Regions from separate parts of the Apibacter sp. B3935 genome, predicted to be linked through region 2. Evidence: riboswitches for the same ligand, from Rfam matches in the RefSeq annotation. Region 2 holds a riboswitch; the other holds the start of a gene.
The links. Region 2 has a riboswitch for cobalamin ahead of GFV00_RS03225 (TonB-dependent receptor). Riboswitches for the same ligand answer to the same signal wherever they lie in the genome.

Region 1: another riboswitch for cobalamin. It lies ahead of metE (5-methyltetrahydropteroyltriglutamate--homocysteine S-methyltransferase); the one in region 2 lies ahead of GFV00_RS03225 (TonB-dependent receptor).

What each region holds. Positions count from the first base shown of each region.
Region 1 is NZ_WINL01000003.1:102,015-112,764, forward strand. It holds gene fbaA (class II fructose-bisphosphate aldolase) at 1-578, shown strand, start outside; gene GFV00_RS06365 (SIMPL domain-containing protein) at 662-1,393, shown strand; gene GFV00_RS06370 (NADH:flavin oxidoreductase) at 1,414-2,514, shown strand; cobalamin riboswitch at 2,636-2,825, shown strand; gene metE (5-methyltetrahydropteroyltriglutamate--homocysteine S-methyltransferase) at 3,017-5,323, shown strand; gene GFV00_RS06380 (DUF421 domain-containing protein) at 5,734-6,429, shown strand; gene GFV00_RS06385 (fumarylacetoacetate hydrolase family protein) at 6,435-7,043, opposite strand; gene GFV00_RS06390 (3'-5' exonuclease) at 7,040-7,804, opposite strand; gene GFV00_RS06395 (phosphatidylcholine/phosphatidylserine synthase) at 7,785-8,531, opposite strand; gene GFV00_RS06400 (PorV/PorQ family protein) at 8,688-9,797, shown strand; gene rimP (ribosome assembly cofactor RimP) at 10,005-10,472, shown strand; gene nusA (transcription termination factor NusA) at 10,492-10,750, shown strand, end outside.
Region 2 is NZ_WINL01000002.1:55,215-65,964, reverse strand. It holds gene GFV00_RS03235 (NADH-quinone oxidoreductase subunit N) at 1-840, opposite strand, end outside; gene GFV00_RS03230 (YncE family protein) at 1,186-2,316, opposite strand; gene GFV00_RS03225 (TonB-dependent receptor) at 2,313-4,349, opposite strand; cobalamin riboswitch at 4,462-4,661, opposite strand; gene GFV00_RS03220 (MerR family transcriptional regulator) at 4,781-5,113, shown strand; gene GFV00_RS03215 (hypothetical protein) at 5,133-5,369, shown strand; gene GFV00_RS03210 (glycosyltransferase family 2 protein) at 5,454-6,485, opposite strand; gene GFV00_RS03205 (glycosyltransferase family 2 protein) at 6,489-7,442, opposite strand; gene GFV00_RS03200 (1-acyl-sn-glycerol-3-phosphate acyltransferase) at 7,948-8,508, shown strand; gene GFV00_RS03195 (hypothetical protein) at 8,917-9,615, opposite strand; gene GFV00_RS03190 (RNA-binding S4 domain-containing protein) at 9,688-10,065, shown strand; gene GFV00_RS03185 (shikimate kinase) at 10,079-10,597, opposite strand; tRNA gene GFV00_RS03180 (tRNA-Lys) at 10,712-10,750, shown strand, end outside.

The DNA.
Region 1 (10,750 bases), on a different contig from region 2:
TAGGAATGACTCTAGAAGTTGAAATAGGGATAACAGGTGGAGAAGAAGACGGAGTTGACAATTCAGATATAGAAAGCTCAAAATTATATACACAACCTGAGGATGTTTATAAAACGTATAAAGCATTAAGCGCAATAAGTCCTAATTTTACTATTGCAGCAGCATTTGGTAATGTACATGGAGTGTATAAACCGGGAAATGTTAAATTAGAGCCTAAAATACTTCACAACTCACAAGAATACGTTCAAAAACAAGTGGGCGGACCTTCAAAACCGATTAATTTTGTATTTCATGGAGGATCAGGTTCTTCCTTGTTAGATATAAGAGAAGCTATAAGCTACGGAGTAGTAAAAATGAATATTGATACAGATTTACAATTCGCTTATACCGAAGGGGCAAGAGATTATGTAGAAAAAAATATTGATTATTTAAGAACTCAAGTAGGAAATCCAACCGGAGATGAAGCACCAAATAAGAAATTTTATGATCCAAGAGTTTGGATGAGAAAATGTGAAGAAGGATTCTCAAAAAGATTGGAAAAAGCTTTTGAAGATTTAAATAATATCAACACATTATAGTAAAAAAATATAAATTTTATTTATAAAAAATGAAAGCACCTTTATTTGAGGTGCTTTTTTTGTATATTTGAAAAAAAAGAGGTATGAAAAATTATCTAATAGTATCAACATTACTAGCATCCATTTCAATCGTTCTTGCTGCATATTTTTTAGGTAATTCTTACCAAAAAAGAAATCAATCCAATACAATAACAGTAAAAGGATTAGGCACAAAAGATTTTGAATCTGATTTAATAGTATGGAAAGCCGATTTTTCTAAGAAAAATCTCGATTTAAAACAAGCTTATGCCGAATTAGATGCAGATAGAAAAAAAGTAAGAGAATATCTGATTTCCAAAGGATTTTCCGATAAAGAAATAGTTTTTTCCTCAGTAGAAATAAGTAAACAATATGATAGTAGATACAATGAAGGAATAAATCAAAATATATTTACGGGGTATGAATTAAATCAAACCATAACCATAGAATCTAAAAATGTGAGAAAAGTAGAAGATCTTTCCCGTCAAATTACAGAATTGATTAATAACGGAGTAGAGCTCTATTCCCGATCGCCTTTATATTACTATACTAAATTATCTGATTTAAAAATACAGATGATTTCAGATGCAACCAAAGATGCAAAAAAAAGAGCAGAAGAAATAGCAATTAACGCCGGTTGTAAATTAGGCAAATTAAAAAATGCCAATCAAGGGGTTTTTCAAATAACTGCTCAAAATTCATCTGAAGATGATTACTCTTGGGGAGGAGCATTTAATGTATCATCCAAGAAAAAAACAGCAAGCATTACCATTCGTTTAGAATATGAAATTAAATAATAACTACGATATAAATTAAAATGGTACATAAATTATTTCAACCGTTTACATCAAAAAAACTGTCATTAAAAAACAGAATAGTCATGGCGCCTATGACCCGATCATTTGCTTATGATGGAATACCCGGAAAACAAATAGCTGATTATTATCAAAGAAGAGCACAGGCCGAAGTGGGCTTAATTATAACAGAAGGAACCGTTGTTCGCAGGGCGGCATCTTCCAATGACCCAAATATACCTGTATTTTATGGAGAACAAGCCTTAGAAGGTTGGAAAAAGGTGGTTGAAGAAGTTCATGCTAAAGGTGGAAAAATAGCTCCACAACTTTGGCATATGGGAATAATACCGGCCCATAAAAACTGGAAACCATCAGAGTCTTTTGAGGGGCCATCCGGACTTTTAAATCCGGAAACAAAAGGCGGAAAAGAAATGAGCGAAAGTGATATTGAAAATACAATTGAGGCTTTTGCGGAAGCAGCTTACCAAACCAAAAAAATAGGTTTTGATGCCCTGGAATTGCATGGAGCGCACGGATATTTGATCGATCAATTCTTTTGGGATAAGCTCAATAAAAGAAATGATAAATGGGGAGGAGCTACCTTGTCCGAAAGGAACCGTTTTGCCATTGAAGTTGTAAAAGCGGTTCGAAATGCGGTAGGAGAAGATTTTCCTATAATTTTACGCTTATCACAATGGAAACAACAAGATTATTCCGCTAAATTGGCAAAGACACCGGAAGAAATGGAAAAATGGTTACTACCGTTATCAGATGCCGGAGTTGATATTTTTCATTGCTCACAACGAAGATTTTGGGAACCCGAATTTGAAAATTCCGATTTAAATTTTGCAGGATGGGCAAAAAAAATAACGGGCAAACCTTCCATAAGTGTTGGATCTGTGGGGCTTACCGGAGATTTCTTAGGAGCATTCAAAGGACAAAGTTTTGAGGCGTCTGATAATTTTCTTAACGAATTAAATAGAAGACTAGATGCGGGCGAATTTGATTTAATAGCAGTAGGAAGAGCGCTACTTGCAGATCCTGAATGGGTATTAAAAATTAAAAATGGAAACTTATCTGAGTTTAAAGGATTTTCTAAGGATCAACTTAAAGAATTGTACTAATAAAAACATAAAATAGTAGTAAAATAAAAACAAAAACCAAGTTTTAATTTTTATTTATTTTAATAAAGAAATAAAAACAAAGGTTTTTTATCTTTGTATATATAAGTTCTTTACTTAATTTCTTTATCAACAAGAATAAGGTGCTGTGTAAAAACGACTTAATAGGGAATCATGTGTGAATCATGAGCTGACGCGCAACTGTAAGTAACCTAAAAAAAATTTTATCAATAAAAACCATTGCCGATTTAAAAGGTGAGAAGGTAGATAAAATGTTATAAGCCAGGAGACCTGCCTGTTCTTAATTGACAATGCTTTCGCGAGTAAAAGCAAGATCACAAAAAATATAATTGGGCTACAAGAAACTTTAAGATCATTAGAATAATTAGTTTACTTGTATGTCAAAATTGTTTTGAAATTTGATTTTATTTAACAAAGAAAGAGAGCATTGTGAAGTTTAGCAATAAGAGCTTTTTATAATATAATCGTTTAAAAAGTTATAAAAATGCAAACACACAATCTTGGCTATCCGCGTATTGGTAGTGACAGAGAACTTAAAAAAGCCTGTGAAAAATATTGGGCAGGTAAAGCGTCAGTCGAAGAACTGATGACAACAAGTAAAGATATCCGGCACCAAAACTGGGTAACTCAACAAAAATTAGGGATTGATTGGATCCCATCTAATGATTTTTCTTATTACGATCAGGTGCTTGATATGTCACTAATGGTCGGAGCTATCCCTAAAAGATATAATAAGGTAATACTGGATAAATCAAATACAGAATTAGACTTATATTTTGCCATGGCCAGAGGACATCAAAAAGAAGGTATTGATATAAAAGCCATGGAAATGACCAAATGGTTTGATACCAATTATCATTACATTGTCCCTGAATTTGAAAGTAATCAGAAATTTTCCTTGTTTTCAACAAAAATTATTGATGAATATTTAGAAGCTAAAAATGCGGGAATCCATACAAAGCCGGTAATAATAGGCCCTGTATCTTATTTGTTGTTGGGAAAAGAAAAAGAGGAAAACTTCAATAAGCTGGATTTACTAAAAAATATTCTTCCTGTCTATATAGAAATCCTAAATAAATTAAAGGCAGAAGGTGTTGAATGGGTGCAGTTTGATGAGCCTTTCTTAGCTTTGGATTTAGATGAAAAAGCGAAAGAATCCTTCCAATATGCCTATAAAGAAATTCATAAACAATTTCCTTATATAAATAAAATACTAACTACCTATTTTGACGGATTGAAAGACAATTTAGCACTTGCTTTTAATCTACCCGTACAAGCATTACATATAGATTTGGCACGTTGTCCGGAACAATTAGATGAAGTTTTAGAAAATATTCCGGAAAAACTTATCCTTTCTTTAGGGATCGTTGATGGAAGAAATATATGGAAAAATGATTTCGAAAAATCTTTGAAACTTATTCAAAAAGCTGTTTCCAAAATTGGTAAAGACCGAATTTTAATAGCTCCTTCTTGTTCACTTCTTCATAGTCCGGTTGACTTGGAATTGGAAACAGATACAAAAGCCCTTTCATCGGAAATTAAAAATTGGTTGGCTTTTGCAAAACAGAAAATCGATGAAGTAGTAACCTTAAAAAAGCTTGCGTCTAAAGAAGATTCCCCGGATTTACAAAAAAAATTACAGGAAAATATAGCAGCTGCAACCAGCAGAAAAACATCAGCCTTAATACATAACGAAAAAGTAAAAGAAAAAATAAGGAATATTGAAAAAGTAGAAGATAAAAGAAATTCCGTATTTTCAGAACGAAAGAAAAAGCAATCTGAAGCTTTGCAGTTGCCTTTATTTGCAACAACTACGATCGGCTCATTTCCTCAAACATCCGAAGTCAGAAGTTGGAGATCTAAACTAAAAAAAGGATTGATAACTCCTTTAGAATATGAAGAGCTGATTAAAAAGGAAATTGAAAAAACAATACGATTCCAAGAAAAAATAGGTATAGATGTATTGGTTCACGGGGAGTTTGAACGAAACGACATGGTGGAATATTTTGGAGAACAATTAGAAGGAGTTGCATTTTCCAAAAACGGATGGGTACAAAGTTATGGAAGCCGTTGTGTGAAACCACCTATCATTTATGGCGATATATTCAGGCCTAATCCTATGACTGTGAAATGGTCTTCCTATGCACAATCGTTAACAAATAAAAATGTAAAAGGTATGTTGACCGGTCCGGTAACCATATTGCAATGGAGTTTTGTACGAGACGATCAACCGAGAAAAGATACCTGTTTCCAAATTGCATTAGCCATTAGAGAAGAAGTAGTAGACTTGGAAAAAGCGGGAATACGAATTATTCAAATAGATGAACCGGCCATAAGAGAAGGGCTGCCGTTACGAAAAAAAGATTGGCAAACCTATTTAGAGTGGGCTATAAAAGCATTTAGAATTGCATCCTGTGGGGTAAAAGATCAAACACAAATTCATACTCACATGTGTTACTCTGAATTTAATGATATCATACAAAACATAGCAGATATGGATGCAGATGTAATTACCATAGAATGCTCTAAATCAGATATGAAGTTGCTAAACATTTTTTCAGAATTTAAATACCCTAACGATATTGGTCCGGGTGTTTATGATATCCACTCTCCGAGAATACCGTCCAAAAATGAAATGGTTTCCTTATTGAAAAAAGCAATAAAAAGTATACCGGTAGAGCAATTGTGGATTAACCCGGATTGCGGACTAAAGACAAGAGGATGGGAAGAAACAGAAAAAGCATTAATTGAAATGGTAGGAGCAGCAACAGAAATGCGAGAACAATACTAAACGATCTTCATTGTATAGGCCGGTGTAATACGTACAAATGTTTTTAAATATGATCTAACTTCTTTAAAGTAGTTTAAACCAAAGGTTAGAATGCAATGAAAACTTAAAAAATTCTAGAGTTCGATAAATTAAAACTTAAAAATGATTTATTAAAACTAAATCATAATTGTCTTAGTAGTATTTTAATTTTAAATAGCTAAAATAGGATAAGAAACAAAAGTTGATTATACATTTTATGTGTTAAGAATAAGCTGAAAGCATTATGCTTTCAGCTTATTTTCATTATATTATAATATTATATGTATATATTTCTTTAAAATAAAATAAGAAACATTTTGATAATTATACATTAATGTATTAAATTAATTTATATTTTTGTATATAACACTAAATTACAAATATAGAATATCATGGATTTAAAAAATGCAGTTTTCGGAAGCTTCAATATATATGATAACATATTTATATCGATAAAATTAGTAGTAGCATTTATCGCTGTTTTAATTTACATTAAATTAGTAGGAAGAACCATTTTAAACCAAGTTTCCGGAATTGATCTAATTCAGAATATAGTCTTAGGGGGCTTGGTAGGTGGAATTATATATAATCCGAATATTTCAATTATGGAATTTGCCTTAGTGTTGTTTATTTGGACATTCATTGTATATTTAATAGCCTTTCTCACAAAAAAATATAGTCGTTTAAGAGGGTTAGTAGAAGGTCCTATTATACCTTTAGTATTAAAAGGAAAATTTAATATAGAAGGATTTAAAAAAGCAAAGATTGATATTATGACTTATGCCAGTGTACTCAAAAATAATGGTATATACGATATATCTAAAGTATATTTTGCTCAAATGGAACAAGACGGTTCCATTACCGCATTTACGGATGATTATGATAAATACGCAGTCTTACTGGTTATTGATGGCAAAATTAACCATGTCTATTTAGAAGGAATTGATAAAACAGAAGATTGGCTAAAAAATGAATTACGAAAACAAGGATATGATGATGTGTCCAAAATTTTCATTGCACAGTGGTCTCCGAATAAATTTTTTATTGTACCAAAAAGTCAGGATTATAAATTGAAGGTTAATGATTAAAACTATTACCTGATTTTAATCTCAAAAAACTTCTCATTTTCAATAAAACCTTCCAGAAAATCATTTTCACTAAGCTTTGAAACTCCCGATGGCGTTCCGGTAAAAATAATATCGCCCATTTTTAAAGTGAAATATTGAGAAATATAAGAGATGAGGTAATCAAATGAAAAAATCATTTCTGAAGTATTTCCTTTTTGCTCAATATTGCCGTTTTTTACTAAAGAAAAATTCAAATTATCTAAATTAAACTTCTCTTTACTTACAAAATTTCCAATTAAAGCAGATCGATCGAAAGCCTTGGATTTTTCCCAGGGAAGCCCTTTTTCTTTTAATCGGTCTTGTAAATCTCTAGCAGTAAAATCAATGCCAAGTCCAATTTCGGAGTAATAATTTCCGGCAAATTCCGGTTGAATGTATTTTCCAACTTTAGAAATTTTTATAAGAACCTCCACTTCATGCTGAAGGTTTTCAGTGAATTCTGGAATATACCAATCATCACCGGGTCTGGCTAAAGCGGTATCCGGTTTAATAAATAAAACCGGATCTTTAGGTATCTCATTGTTTAATTCTTTCGCGTGATTGCTATAATTTCTTCCTACACAGATAAATTTCATAAAACACTTTTTAATTTTGCTCTTGTAAAAATTTTTTTCGAATATAAAGGAAAATCAGCATTCATTAACCAGGAATAATATCCTAAATCACTTAAAAACACATTTTTCAATTTTTTACCTTTATATTTTCCAAAATTGAAAACCTCGTCTTCATCCTTATCTATTCCAACAAATCCTGCCAAATCAGCATTTTTATTTTGCATGGTAAACTCATGAAGGAATTTCACATCGTTTTGAATATCCTCATATTTTTCAAGTTGAGCCTTTAATATTTCATACGTAGCATAAGTATCTGCAGAAGCAGAATGAGCATTTTCTAAATTCTTATCGCAATAAAATTTGTAAGCTGCGGAAAGATTTCTGGGTTCCATTTTATGAAAGATTACTTGAACATCAATCGGGCGGTGTTTTTTTATGTCAAATTCAAACCCGTTTCGCAAAAGTTCTTCCGCAAGTAATGGAATATCGAATCGGTTGGAATTATATCCTGAAAGATCAGAATCTTTAATCATTTCGAGAACCTGAGGAGCAATTTCTTTAAAAGTTGGAGCATCGACAATATCTTTATCATAAATTCCATGAATTAGAGACGATTCTTTTGGAATTGGAATTTCAGGATTAACTCTCCAAGTTTTACTTTCTTTTGATTGGTCAGGGTTTACTTTAAATATACTAATTTCAACTATCCGGTCTTTGCTGATATTTATTCCGGTAGTTTCAAGATCGAAAAAGCAGATTGATTTATGTAGTTTTAGTTCCATTTGAAATAATTTTTTTTCGAAATATAATTGATAAAATTAAGTAAATTAATATAAGTATTGGTATAGCTGATATTTTAAGGAAAATTAATAATACTATGCAAATTATAAGGAAAGAGTATACAAGAGAATTATCTTTCCAGGTTAAGTTTTTAAATTTAAAAGCCAATAAGGGAATATTGGCAACCAGTAAATAGCTTGATAAGGCAGTAATGAATAACAAAAACCAAGAATTATCCAATAATAAATACGTATGATTTTGATGTAAATAGTATAATGAAAATATCAAGATAGTATTTGCAGGAGTAGGCAATCCTTTAAAATAATAACTTTGTTCCTCATCTAAATTAAATTTAGCAAGACGAAGAGCGGAAAATAAAGTAATCAACAATCCAAAAAATGGAAATAAAACGATGTATTTATTATGAATAAATCCGTTTGAAAACGTACTTATACGAGAATAAAAATCATCTCCTCCCAACATGGTAAACATAAATAAACCGGGCAATACGCCAAACGTTACAATATCTGCCAAACTATCAAGTTCCTTACCAAAAGGTCCGGAAACCTTTGCAAGACGGGCGGCAAAACCATCGAAAAAATCAAAAATCAAAGAACATAAAAGCAGGATTAAAATATATTCAATGGGAGCTTTTATTATAGTTAAAATACACGCAATGCTACCACAAAGTAAATTAGCAAGAGTTAGTGTATTAGGAAGATATTTCATTTTTTCAGGTATTTATGAATAATGTATTGTTAAATACAAAGCAAATTAAGTTATAAAAGTAATAATTATTTTTAAAAATCCGAGGCAGCGCAAGTAATAAATAACGGTTTTCAACGTTTATACGATAGTTTGTTTACACAAAAAAAATACTATTTGTTGAAAGGGAAAATTCAAAAAAAAATTACTTTAAGCATCCTCATTTGGGCTGTTCATTTTAATATGAATCTTCATGCGCAAGCATTTAGAAAGTATTCAAATGAATTTCTAAATATAGGAGCAGATGCTCGTGCATTTGGGATGGGAAATTCAGTGATAGCTAATGTATCGGATGTAAATGCAGGATATTGGAATCCGGCAGGGTTGACGGAAGTTAGAGATGCTTGGCAAGGAGCTTTGATGCATGCAGAATATTTTCAATCCATCGCCAAATATGAATATGCTGCGGCAGCAATTCCTTTAAACAGTGGAACGGAAGGAACGATTGGTTTTTCACTCTATCGATTTGCGGTAGATGATATTATGAATACCACTCAATTGATCGATAATCAAGGGAATATAGATTACAATAAAATAAGTCGATTTTCAACGGCAGATTATGCGTTTATGGCCTCCTATGCCGGTAATTTATTCAATGACCCTAATCTTTCAATAGGAGCAAATGCAAAAATAGTATATAGGCATATCGGTAAATTTGCTAATGCATTCGGTTTTGGATTAGACGCGGGATTGCAATATCGAACCCAAGATCAATTTTATTTTGGAATTATGGCCAGAGATATAACAACCACTTTTAATGCATGGTCCGTAAATGAAAAAAAATTAAATAAATTAGAATTAGACGGAGAAACACTTAATGAAGCGCCTAAAGATAAAATAGAGTTAACCATGCCTAAATTAAAATTAGGCGCAGCCAAAAAATTCGATTTAAATGATAAATTCGGATTGTTGGCTGAGTTAGATTTAAATTTTGAATTTGATAAAAATAATGATTGGCTTTCATCAGAAGCGTTGAGTATGTCCCCATCTTTAGGGATAGAATTAGATTATGATCATGTGGTTTTTTTACGAGCAGGTTTAAATAATTTGCAATATGAAACCCGTTTTGACGATTCAAGAAAATTAACAATTCAGCCCAATGCAGGTATAGGGTTTCGTTATAAAGGAGTAACGGTAGATTATGCACTTACTAATATCGGAAATTCTTCAGTTGCATTATATTCTAATATATTTTCAGTTAAAATCGATATGGCAGAGTTTATTAAATAATTTTATAAAATATAAAACTGTAATTATCTTATACATAGAGAGTATAATTTTATTATTTAGAAAATAAGTATTACATTTGTAAAGTTTTTGGGATTTAAAAGATTATTAAAAGCCTATCTACAAGGGCTTTTTTTTGTACTTTATTCTTAGAAAAAATAGTATAGTAAATTATTGTTAAGATTTAGTTGTTTATTAGAGGGTGTTATTATGGCATTGGAAGAGAAAGTAAATGTATTATTAGAAGAATTTCTTCAAACTAGAGCAGATTTGTTTTTAATATCTTGTAAAGTTTCTCAAACTAATAAAATTGAAGTTACCATAGACGGAGACGAAGGGGTTTCTGTGCAAGATTGTTTAGATTGCAGTAGAGCAATTGAAAATAACTTAGACAGAGAAGAAGAAGATTTTGAATTGTCAGTCTATTCTTACGGTATAACCAATCCTTTATTATATCCAAGACAGTATGTGAAAAATAAGGGAAGGGATCTACAGATTATTACTATAGAAAATAGAGAGCTAAATGGAACTATAGTTGATGCAGACGAAGAAAAAGTAGTTCTTACATGGAAGGAAAGAAGGGCTAAAGAAGTAGGTAAAGGAAAAGTAACTATAGAAGTCAAAGAAGAAATATTTTACAGCAATATAAAAAGAGCAACAATTAATATAAAATTTTAATTTAAATTAGAACGGACCGATGGATAGTATAGAGTTAATAGAATCATTTGCAGATTTTAAAGACGAGAAAAATATAGATAGAATTACTTTAATGGCAATCGTTGAAGAATCAATGAAAACCGTTTTAAGAAAGAGATATGGTTCAGACGATCATTTTGATGTTATTGTTAACCCGGATAAAGGGGACTTGGAGATATATTTAAATAGAAAAATCGTTGAAGATGAAATGTCTGAAGATGATTTGTTAGAAATAGAAATCAGTGAAGTTAGAAAAATTG
Region 2 (10,750 bases):
TTGCAATACACCTACAATATTGGCAGATAGTAATGTTAAAATTGCTGCATAGAAAATTATATATTGCCATTGGTTTAGTTGACCGATAAAAGCTGTTTCAACCAATTTATATAAAGCAACAAAACCTGATATTTTTACCACAGAAGCCATAAAAGCTGTGATTAGGGAAGGAGAGCCTTCGTATACGTCCGGAGCCCAAAAATGAAAAGGAACTATGGATATTTTAAAAAGTAACCCGACTAACAATAGAATTATACCGGTTATGTACATAGTAGGGTAGTGAGACGCTTGTATACTGTACAAACGAATAGTTTGTAAATCAAAAGATCCGGTTATACCGTATATTAATGCAATTCCGAAAAGTAAAAATCCGGTTGCAAATGCTCCTAATAGGAAGTATTTGATGGAAGCTTCATTGGAACGTAAGTCATTCTTATTGCTTCCTGCTAATACATATAAAGGAATAGATAAAATTTCAATACCTAAAAATAAAGTAATTAAATTTTGGTAGGAGAAAAGGACTATACCGCCACAAAGTGCAAAAAGCATTAAGCTATATACCTCTGCCTGATGATGATCTATGAGACGAAATGCATATTTTCCTAAGAATACGATTAGCAAAGTGGTCAAAATAGATATTTGAGTAAATATTTTGGCCGTTTGATCAAAAGCAAACATGGATGCATATCGTGTGAAAAAAGGACTATCTCCGTAAAAAGAGACGATCAAAGCGATAAGTAATCCTAAAATTGCAAATGGTTGAGAGTATTTTCCTTGCCCGAAAACACCTGAATATAAACTCAGAATGGCTGCTGCGAAAATAATGATGATGATGCTCATTATATTTTTAGTATTTTTTGTAAAGTTTTGCTGCCAAAGTTACAATTTTTGATTAAACTGTGAAATTAAAAAATGAAAATAGTAACGTATTATAATAACGCCGATATATTTGATAAATTTATGAAATATAATAAGTTGTTTTAAATTTCAGATGCCTTGCTAATTTATAGATTTTATCTTAACACTAAGTAATTGTATTATTTATTTACCCATTTTTCATCAGTTTTCCTACAATATTTTTATGCTATATAATAGGTAGGATATTAAGATACAGTACCAAAAAGTAAAAAGATTGTTGAAAAACAATCTTTTTACTTTTTTTAAAGCTATAGTAGTTTAAAAAATTTATTTACTTACTAAGGCAAAATGTCCGGGAGATACGCCGGTTGATTTCGACCATTGTAAGTCGCCATTTTTTGAGAAATAATATATTTTTCCATTGGAAACAAAATCCATAGCATCTCCAATATAAAAGCTGCCATTTTCAGGATCGGCAATTATCCCATACGGAGCCATAATTTCAGACTTTAAACCCTCTTTGATTAATTGGAAACTTATCACTTTTTGCGTATCTATATTTATAATACCATAATTATTTATAGTTTTTCCTGATGAATATTCTGATCCATAAAAATAAAGTTTGTCTTTATAAAAAGTGAAGTCTGAAACCGCTAAATTCAGTTTATTAATGACTTGATCAGTCGATGGATCAATAACAGCAACGAAAGGCTTTAAATTAGCATAATCGCCTCTTGAAGTAACCCAAATATGATTATTCTTATCTTTACGTATTCTATGTAAGTTTTTACCGATTTCGATATCATTAATTTTTGTAAAACTGTTCATGTCAATTACAGAAACCGTTGTGTCATAATCCGGAGAATAATATCCTCCTGAATTAGCAACATAAAGCTTATTATTTACAATAGTCATTTCTTCCGGATTGCGTCCGACAGTAACTTCATTTACAATGGTGCCGTTAGTAAGATCAACTTTGGCAACATATCCTTGTCCGTTGGGAGTAGAACCGGCATATGAAGATACATACGCATAGTCACCGTTAAATGTAATGTATCTGCAATTTGGAATAGTTATTTTTCCTATATGCTTGGCTGTTTTAGCGTCCATAATTTCAACATAATTAGAACCGTTGATTACGGCATACATTTTATCCTTATAAATTTTTAAATCATTACCGGTATCGCCCAATCCACCTTGATCAGGGTTGATTTTAGTAAAATAGTTATTAAAAAAATCAGCTGTATCATAATCAAAATAGGATAGAGAAGAGTTGTTTTGTTGATAATTACCTTCATTCAAAATATATAACCCTTTTTTGGCATCCGGTTGGGATATAATGTTTGAATCATCTTCATACCATGAATCGTCATTACTACAAGAAACAATAAACCCTGTAATAATTACTAAAATTGGTACTAAAAATTTCCTTGCTACCATAGTTTCTAGTTTTTTCATATGTTTAATTTAATGATGATCGTATAGTTTCTACCCGGCATGGGATAATTGGCTACTATGTCGTAATATTTATTAAAAATATTATTGATTTGTAAAGATGCTTTGCATTTGATATTAGTGAAAAATAATTCTCTTGAAAGTTGTATATCATGAGTATACCAAGCTTTTACATGATTATCAGGATTATTAGAAGGAGAATTGTACCGTTCTCCCGTATACATAAAGCTGTAATTTAGATTCCAATCTCTGTAAGCAGCTTCTAAAGTAAATGTCCCACTGTGCCAAGGTATATAAGGAAGTTGATTTTTATAATTTAAAATAGGAGAAGATAAATTTTGTGCATCTTCATACGTATAGGTTATCAGGGTTGAAACTAAAACGTTTTTTATTACTATTGAAGTCTTAGAAGATAAGTCTAACCCTTTTATACGTGCTTTACCAAAATTTAACATGGTCCAACGAAATTGTTGTCCTTTAGGATAAGCTATAATTTTATCTTTGACCGTATTATAATAGGCATCAATAGTTAAATCAAAATGAGTAAAACTACCGGAAGTAAAGTTTTTATTTATACGAATACCTGCATCGAACTGATTAGTATATTCCGGTTTTAAATTTGAATTTCCAAAATCTGTATAGTATAAATCATTAAATGTTGGCATTCTAAAAATTCTCTTGTAAAAACCATGAATGCTAATATCTTTAGAATGTAAAGGTTGGTAATTTAAGAAAACAGCAGGGGTAAATTCATTTTTGTCTGAAGCTGTACCCATGCTGTTCATGTGTTTCGTTTTATCTTGCACAAATGTACCTAAAACACTTGTTTGAATTTTAAGTTTATCCCAATGGAAAGCTGTAGCCAAAGCGATCATTTCTGTATTTCTCGAAGGAGAAGCAAAATTTTTTAAATCGGCATTCATTCCGTTATGTTGGTAATCTGCAGATAAAGAAATATCCCAAAAAGAAAATAAAGTAACCAGTTGTGAGGATGTAATATATAGTTCATCTTGCTTATAAGTATTGTTAATACGATTGGAAAATTTATTTCCCCAAATAGGATCATTAAAAACTTCTAAATTTTTATAATGGGTAAAATCATGAGCATATTTAGCGTTTAATGCTATTCTGTATTTTGTGCTGATTATTTTTTCAAAAGAACCCTGCAAAAATAAATTACGATCCCATTGTTGAGCAAACTGATACCTTTTATACGAATTTTTTAAAACGGCACCGGGTATTCCTCTGCTTGAATCATAATAATATCCTTTCAGATTCCATTTACCATGAGGTAGGATGCCAAATAAATTTCCTTCTGTTCGAAAAGCACTTATGTTACCATTTTGTCTTACAGCGATCGTATCCCAATTACCTTTCTTTTGTTGAAATTTATATTTTCCATCTGAATTAATATATTCCATAGTAAGAGAAGATGAAATTAATGAGGATAATTTTTGTTCCCATAGGAGGGAGGTGTTAATTAAATGAAATGATCCGGAACGATAAGTAGCGCCTATATTAGTTTTTTTTTCACCCGTAAAAACAGGGCGTTTGGTGGTTAAATAGATACTTCCGGCAGAGCCGAAATCTTTAGCGGGTTGGAATATTTGACTTTTTTGTCCGTTGTATACTGATATTGATTCTAAATTATCCATGGAAAATTTTCCTAAATCAACCATTCCGTTTTGAGCATTTCCTATGGCTATTCCATCATAAAATACACCTACGTGTTCGCTTCCCATTCCTCGAATGTTAACTGTTTTCATTCCTCCTACACCTCCATAATCTTTAAGTTGAATTCCTGAAAATAATCGTACGGCATCAGCTACCGAAGAGCTGTTTCGATTTTCTAATTCTTTTCCTTTCAATTCTTGGAAAGGAATTATTCCTTTATCATTTCTTTTTCCCGTTGCCAGTATTTCCTGTAATTCTGTTACAGTAATGCTGTCTTTTTTTTCTTGGGAATAAGATAATGGACTCATCAGGCTTAATAAAAAAGCAAATACACTATATTTATGATTGATGTTCATCATCATGGAGTCGAATATCTTAAATTACAGATATAGTAAACTAGTTTCCGGAAAAGTAAACAGGAAAAGTGAATATGAAATGCTTTTAATGTTTCAGCCTTGTTCCACGAAAGCTTGTAAAACTATAGTTAAATTTGGCAGGTATTCTGACTTACTTCATTTTAAGAACCTTCCCAAGAAAGAAACTCCTCAGTGGTATATCTCTTAAAACGTACTAGAAGATTACAGCAGCGGGCCTGTTTCGGATTTTCACCGAATTCCCTTTTAAGATTGCCTATTTACCGGTAAATAGCAATCACCAAATTTAGGCAAATATAAATAAATATTTTTAGGGCATCCGTATTGATTATTTGGGTAGTATCAATTAATTCTAAAAAAAGATCAATTTTTTAAACGAACTATAGTAAGTTGAATTAAAAAATCATTAGATTTGAATGATGAACGTACAACTTCCTGAAAAATTATATTATTCCATAGGTGAAGTAGCACAGGCTTTTAATGTTAATACTTCACTTATAAGGTTTTGGGAAAAAGAATTTGATAGTATTTCACCCAAAAAGAATAAAAAAGGAGACCGTTTCTTTACTCCAAAAGATATTGATAATTTTAAAATAATTTTTCATTTAGTAAAAGAAAAAGGATATACTTTAGAAGGAGCAAAAGTTGTTTTACAATCTCAAAAAAATTTATCCAAAAAAGTTGAAATCATTGCTCGTTTAGAGTTGGTGAAGGCAGAATTAATTAAGTTAAAAGAATTATTAGACGAATAAAAATTTAAATAAAGACAATATGAAATTACCTAAGTTTTTAATGGCAGACAATTCGGATTTTCCTGAAGATTTATTTGTTGTGCATACAGAGTTTCCTAGATTTATATTAAATGTAGAAGAAGAAGAGGTTGAATGGTTTGATGATTTGGAAGGAGAAGAGGAAGAGGTTGCTAATGAAGTAAATTCATTGATTCAACAAGCATTCGATTTTTGCGATGCTGAAATCGAAAAATACGATGATGATGAAGAGGAGTAATGACTTCTTAGATTTATTTATGATATTAAAAAAAGTAAGCAGTTAAATCACTGCTTATTTTTTTATAATTTATCTATTTTGCTTTTAATCATCAATTTCACAACCTTGAATTCGATATTGATGTTTAAATTTTTCTGCCCATTTTTTCCATTCTTCAGGTTTTATTTTTTGATTATTATCATTTTTCAAAAATGATAGGATGTAATCTTCTGAAAAATCCTTAGGAAAGTTTTGCATGGGATCAAATTCATCATTATACCATTTTTCATTGATTAGATAATTATATTGATTTACATCGAAATTGAATCCATATTTGTGATAAGAATTAGTTGCCGATGAAGTGAAAGTTGTTTTCATAACCTCTTCATTCATTTGAGCGATTAGATTTTTATTATGTTTATTTTTTCTAAAATACATTGCTGCATTTAACAATTGTTTTTTTTCATTAACACCATCTATATCATACCATATTTTAAGCCAATACTCTTTTTTATACATTCCCATAAGAATTGAATTAAGTATCCAATATTTTGCTCTAGTACTATTATTTGCTAATTTTAATCTATATAATATACTATAAAATTTATATTTATTATAAAAAAAAGATTTCATAATAAAATAGGGTGCCGTTATAAGTTTTGGACAAATTGAAGATATGTAGGAGTTAATTTTAAATTGTTCAAATTTATGATATTCCATAAAATTATGATTTCCCAACCATCCAAGTCTGAGTAAAGAAATATTTTCTTTATTCATTATTTCATTTAATTCATTTACATTTATTTTTTTAGTAAACCAAACATCCTCTTCAGTAATTATAAAATAAGGAGTTGATTCTTTAACTGAGTTTATCCAAAGTTGAGTAGGAATTTTAAAACCATTTATATCTTTTCCTGACCTTAAATTTTCTTTAATTGCTTCTTCTTTTTCTTTATAATTTTCAGATTTTATAATTTTAATAAATGGATATTTATTTTTTATTTTGTTTAGATACTTTTCAGGTGTTCCATCATCTAAAACTTTGATAGTATAATCTCCTATAACATATTTCTGAATGCTAGTTAAACATCTATCAAGGTAAAAAGGACGATTGAAAGACTTAATTAATATATCCATGGTTTATAATTTTGAATAAATTTTATATAAAAAAGTAAAAATATATTTATTTTTAGAAAAAAGGAAATAAAGTAAATATTTAATAGAAATAGAATAATTGTTACGATATTTTTTTACTAAAAATTTTAATTGATCTGCATCTTTTCTGTAAAAACAAATTTTCATGGCATATAACAAATCATTTTTATTAATTGGAAAATCTATATCTTCTATATTAATAAATGATTGTGGATTAAACGCATCATAACTGTCTTTACCATTATCTAGACTTTCTCGATAAAATTCACGGGCTTTATAGATAAACAACCATTGCACTAGTCTGTTTTTGGTTTTTGAAAGTGAATGATTGGTTTTTCTGTATGAAATTAAAGTATCAGGTATATTTACAATTTTTTTACCTTCTGAAAATAACCGTAAAATGAGATCATAGTCTTCCGTATAAATCATTTTTTCTCGATAAAAAACTTTTTCATTTCTAAACATTATAGAAGAATGATAGAATAAATTGTTTTTAAGAATGTTTCTTTTTAATTCATGATAATCGGTTAAAGCTATAAAATCATTACAAATAGTATTGTTTTCATCAATTATATGAGCACTGCTGCCTATTAAAAATACATCCGGATTATTCTCCAGAAATTCAACTTGTTTTTCCAATCGATTGGGTAGTGCAAGATCATCAGCATCTAATATGGCCAAATATTTACCTTTAGCATTTTCAATTCCGATATTACGGGATTTTATAACAAATAGGTTTTTATCGTTATTAATAAGTTTGATTCGTGAATCTCTTATACAAAATTCTTCTACAATCGATTGAGTTCTATCGGATGAGCCATCATTAATAACCAGCAATTCAAAATTTGTATACGTTTGATTGATCAATGATTCAATTGATGCAGATATATGTTTTTCTGCATTGTAAGCAGCCATAATAACTGATACGAGGGGAGTCATAAAATTATATATAAATACAAAAGTAAAATATTTTTAATTAAACTGTGTATAGCGGCTTTTTTTTAATAAAAAAGTTTTGGAAATTCATTCTTACGTCATCTATAGGATAACAGAACAATAAATGAATATTGATTATTAAAAATGTAAATAAAATTCGATAAAGTATTAATAATTAATTTAATAATTTGAGTTAAATTCAAAGAAAATTTTTAATTTAGCAAAAAATTTAGGGCGTTCATATATAATAGAGATTCTGATAATTAAAGCTCAGGTTTTTATAACTGTATGTAGTGCACCTGAATATATCTTTTTTAAAGTTTAGTGTTTTAATTAATTCAGAAAAAAAATAAAAAGATCATGGTACAAATTCTCTTTAAGATGGTGTTAGTTATTATGGATTACATAATGTCAATGTTCAGTTAATTAGAAAATTATATACATGTGAAAAGTTCAGTTAATGTAAATTAACTGAACTTTTTAATTATTTTTAATAAGTAATCAAATTATGAAAAAATTACTAGGAAGGTTAATGCTGTTAGTAATGGGATGGAAATTTAAAAATGAAGTGCCTGTTAATGAATTAAGAAAATGCGTATTAATTTGTGCTCCCCATACCTCGAATTGGGATTTATATTATTGTTTAGCCAGTTTTTGGTGTTTAAAAATTCCTTATAAAGTAATGATTAAAGATGCTTATACCAAGCCATGGTATGGATTCTTTTTCAAAGCACTCGGATGTTTAGGAGTCGATCGAAGTCAATGGAATAATTTGGTTCAGTATTCATCGGAACTAATAAAAAATTCTGATTCGATGGCTTTAATAAATACTCCGGAAGCCACTCGCTCCCGTGCCTTACAATGGAAAAAAGGTTTTTACTATATAGCTAAGCAAGCGAACGTTCCGATTGCTCTAGCCTATGCCGATTATAAAAACAAAGTAACCGGTGTTTCCAAATTAATTTATATTGGCAATCAAACGATTGAAGAGATATTTGACCAAATAGAAGACTTTTATAAACCGGAAATGGCTAAATTTCCAGAAAACTATAATCCTAAGATTTATTAAATTAGATTATCTAAATTCTTAGGCATTAAAAATATTTTTTGACTTCTTATATTGCCGGAACAAGTCAGCAACTTTAAGATTTTATTTGTAAAAATCAGATTTCCGGCAAGAATATTCTGTTTATGACTATTGCCTGCAATTTTAATGGATATATAACATATATCAACGTTATGGATGATAGTAATAAGTCTCTGATCTGGATAATTGCACCGTATTAAACGTCATTGATTTCTATGTTTTTCCGCATTATATAGAAAAACATTTTACTGATTCTGTGCTGCAAATCTATTCTATATGATGTATAAAAATAACTTAAAATTAGTAACCATCAATAATCAACAGTACATAATTGTTGATAACAAATGGTTATACAATTGTTTGAACAAAACATTCAAACAATATATAAGTTTAATTACATGTTTGATCTTGAGGACAAACTTTATACAATTCAAAATTTAAAATAAACGTAGCATCTTTACTGTTTATATAATTGGATTCTCTACCGTATGCCAATCGAGAAGGCACGATGATTAAACCTTGTAAGACATGGTAAAGGTCATTTTTAGATTTATTAGTTGGTTTGAAATCCTTTAATCCGTCAACAATACCTTTAATTACATAATAGTTTTCACTTTGAATCGTATCGTTTTTGGGCTTTTTGTAAAAGAAAGGGTCTTCTTGTGCAATCCCTGAATTATCAATTGTACTTGATGAAGTATTCAAGGTTGAATATCCATTACCTCCTTCAGTTGCAACAAAATATTTTAATGAATAATGAATAAGTATATTGTTTTTACCGTCAGCTATATTCGAGGTGTTTATGCCCTGATCCGCCTTTGGATTTTTAACTACCCAGTATCCTAAAGGAGATTTTATTGCATTTTTGCTCAAAGGCTCTTTATCAGTTGGAGTAACCGTATCAGAAAATTTGGTTACTTTCCCAAGATCATCAAAATAATAATTATTTAAAAAATTAACAATAGCCATATCATCAGCTGTATTTTGCTCATCAACGGATAAGGTTGAGGCGTTATTATCATCGCTTCCACACGAAACAAAAAATAAAAGAGAAAAGATACAGGCGGCTAAAAGGGATTTTTTAATCATGTAAATAAAATATGTTAATTTAGTTGCTAATTTACAATTAAATTTAATTTTAAAGACCAATTTTTTCAACCAATGAGAATAGATAAATTTTTATGGTGTGTGCGTTTCTATAAAACGCGGGCAATTGCCACCGAAGAATGTAAGAAAAATCGAGTATTTTTAGATGAAGCTCCCTTGAAGCCTTCAAAAGAAATATTAGTTGGTGAAACGTATAAAATTAGAAAAAATCAGATTGACTATACGATCCAAGTTATACAAATTCCTCCCAATCGGGTAGGAGCAAAACTGGTTCCTTTATATATTAAAGACCTGACAGATCCTGAGCAGATTGAAATGATGAAATCAAGAACACAAACGCAAAACTATTATAGACAAAAAGGGTTAGGCAGGCCCACCAAAAAGGATAGGAGAGAGTTAGACGATTATACTCTGGAATGGGAGGATGAATAAATACACTAAAAGTTTATTTAGTATTTTTTAGTACGGTAATGATTTCATTGCTTATTTCTTCCGGAGTTTTTTGGTTAACCGCTATCTTATAAGCTGCCGACTCATAAAATGTTGAACGTTCAAATAAATGCTTGGCAATAAATTCCGGTAAAGATTCGTCTTCTAAATGAGCAATAAGAGGGCGGTGTTCTTTTTCTTTACTTAACCTTTTTGCCAATTCCGAAGCATTCATTTTTAAATAGAAGGAGAAGCTTTTTTCTTTGATCTTATTCATGTTGCGATGATAAATGGGAGTGCCTCCTCCTAAACTCAACACTATATTGTCACCGTTTAATAATTCATTCAGATAAAAATTTTCTTTTTTACGAAAATAAATTTCTCCATGGATGGAAAAAATTTCTTGAATGGACTTATTTTCTTGAACTGAAATATACTCATCTAAATCAATAAATGTTATGTTGAGAGATTTCGCAAGATATTTGCCAACAGTAGATTTTCCACTTCCCATATAACCCAATAAAGAAATAATCATACGTTCAGATTTTTTACAAATATCATATTTTTTTATCAAATATATTTGCATACCCAAAAAAAGTCATTATATTTGCACTCGCTAAACGAAAATGCTTAGCAAACACTAAATAAAGACCTGGTAGCTCAGTTGGTAGAGCACAACACTTTTAAT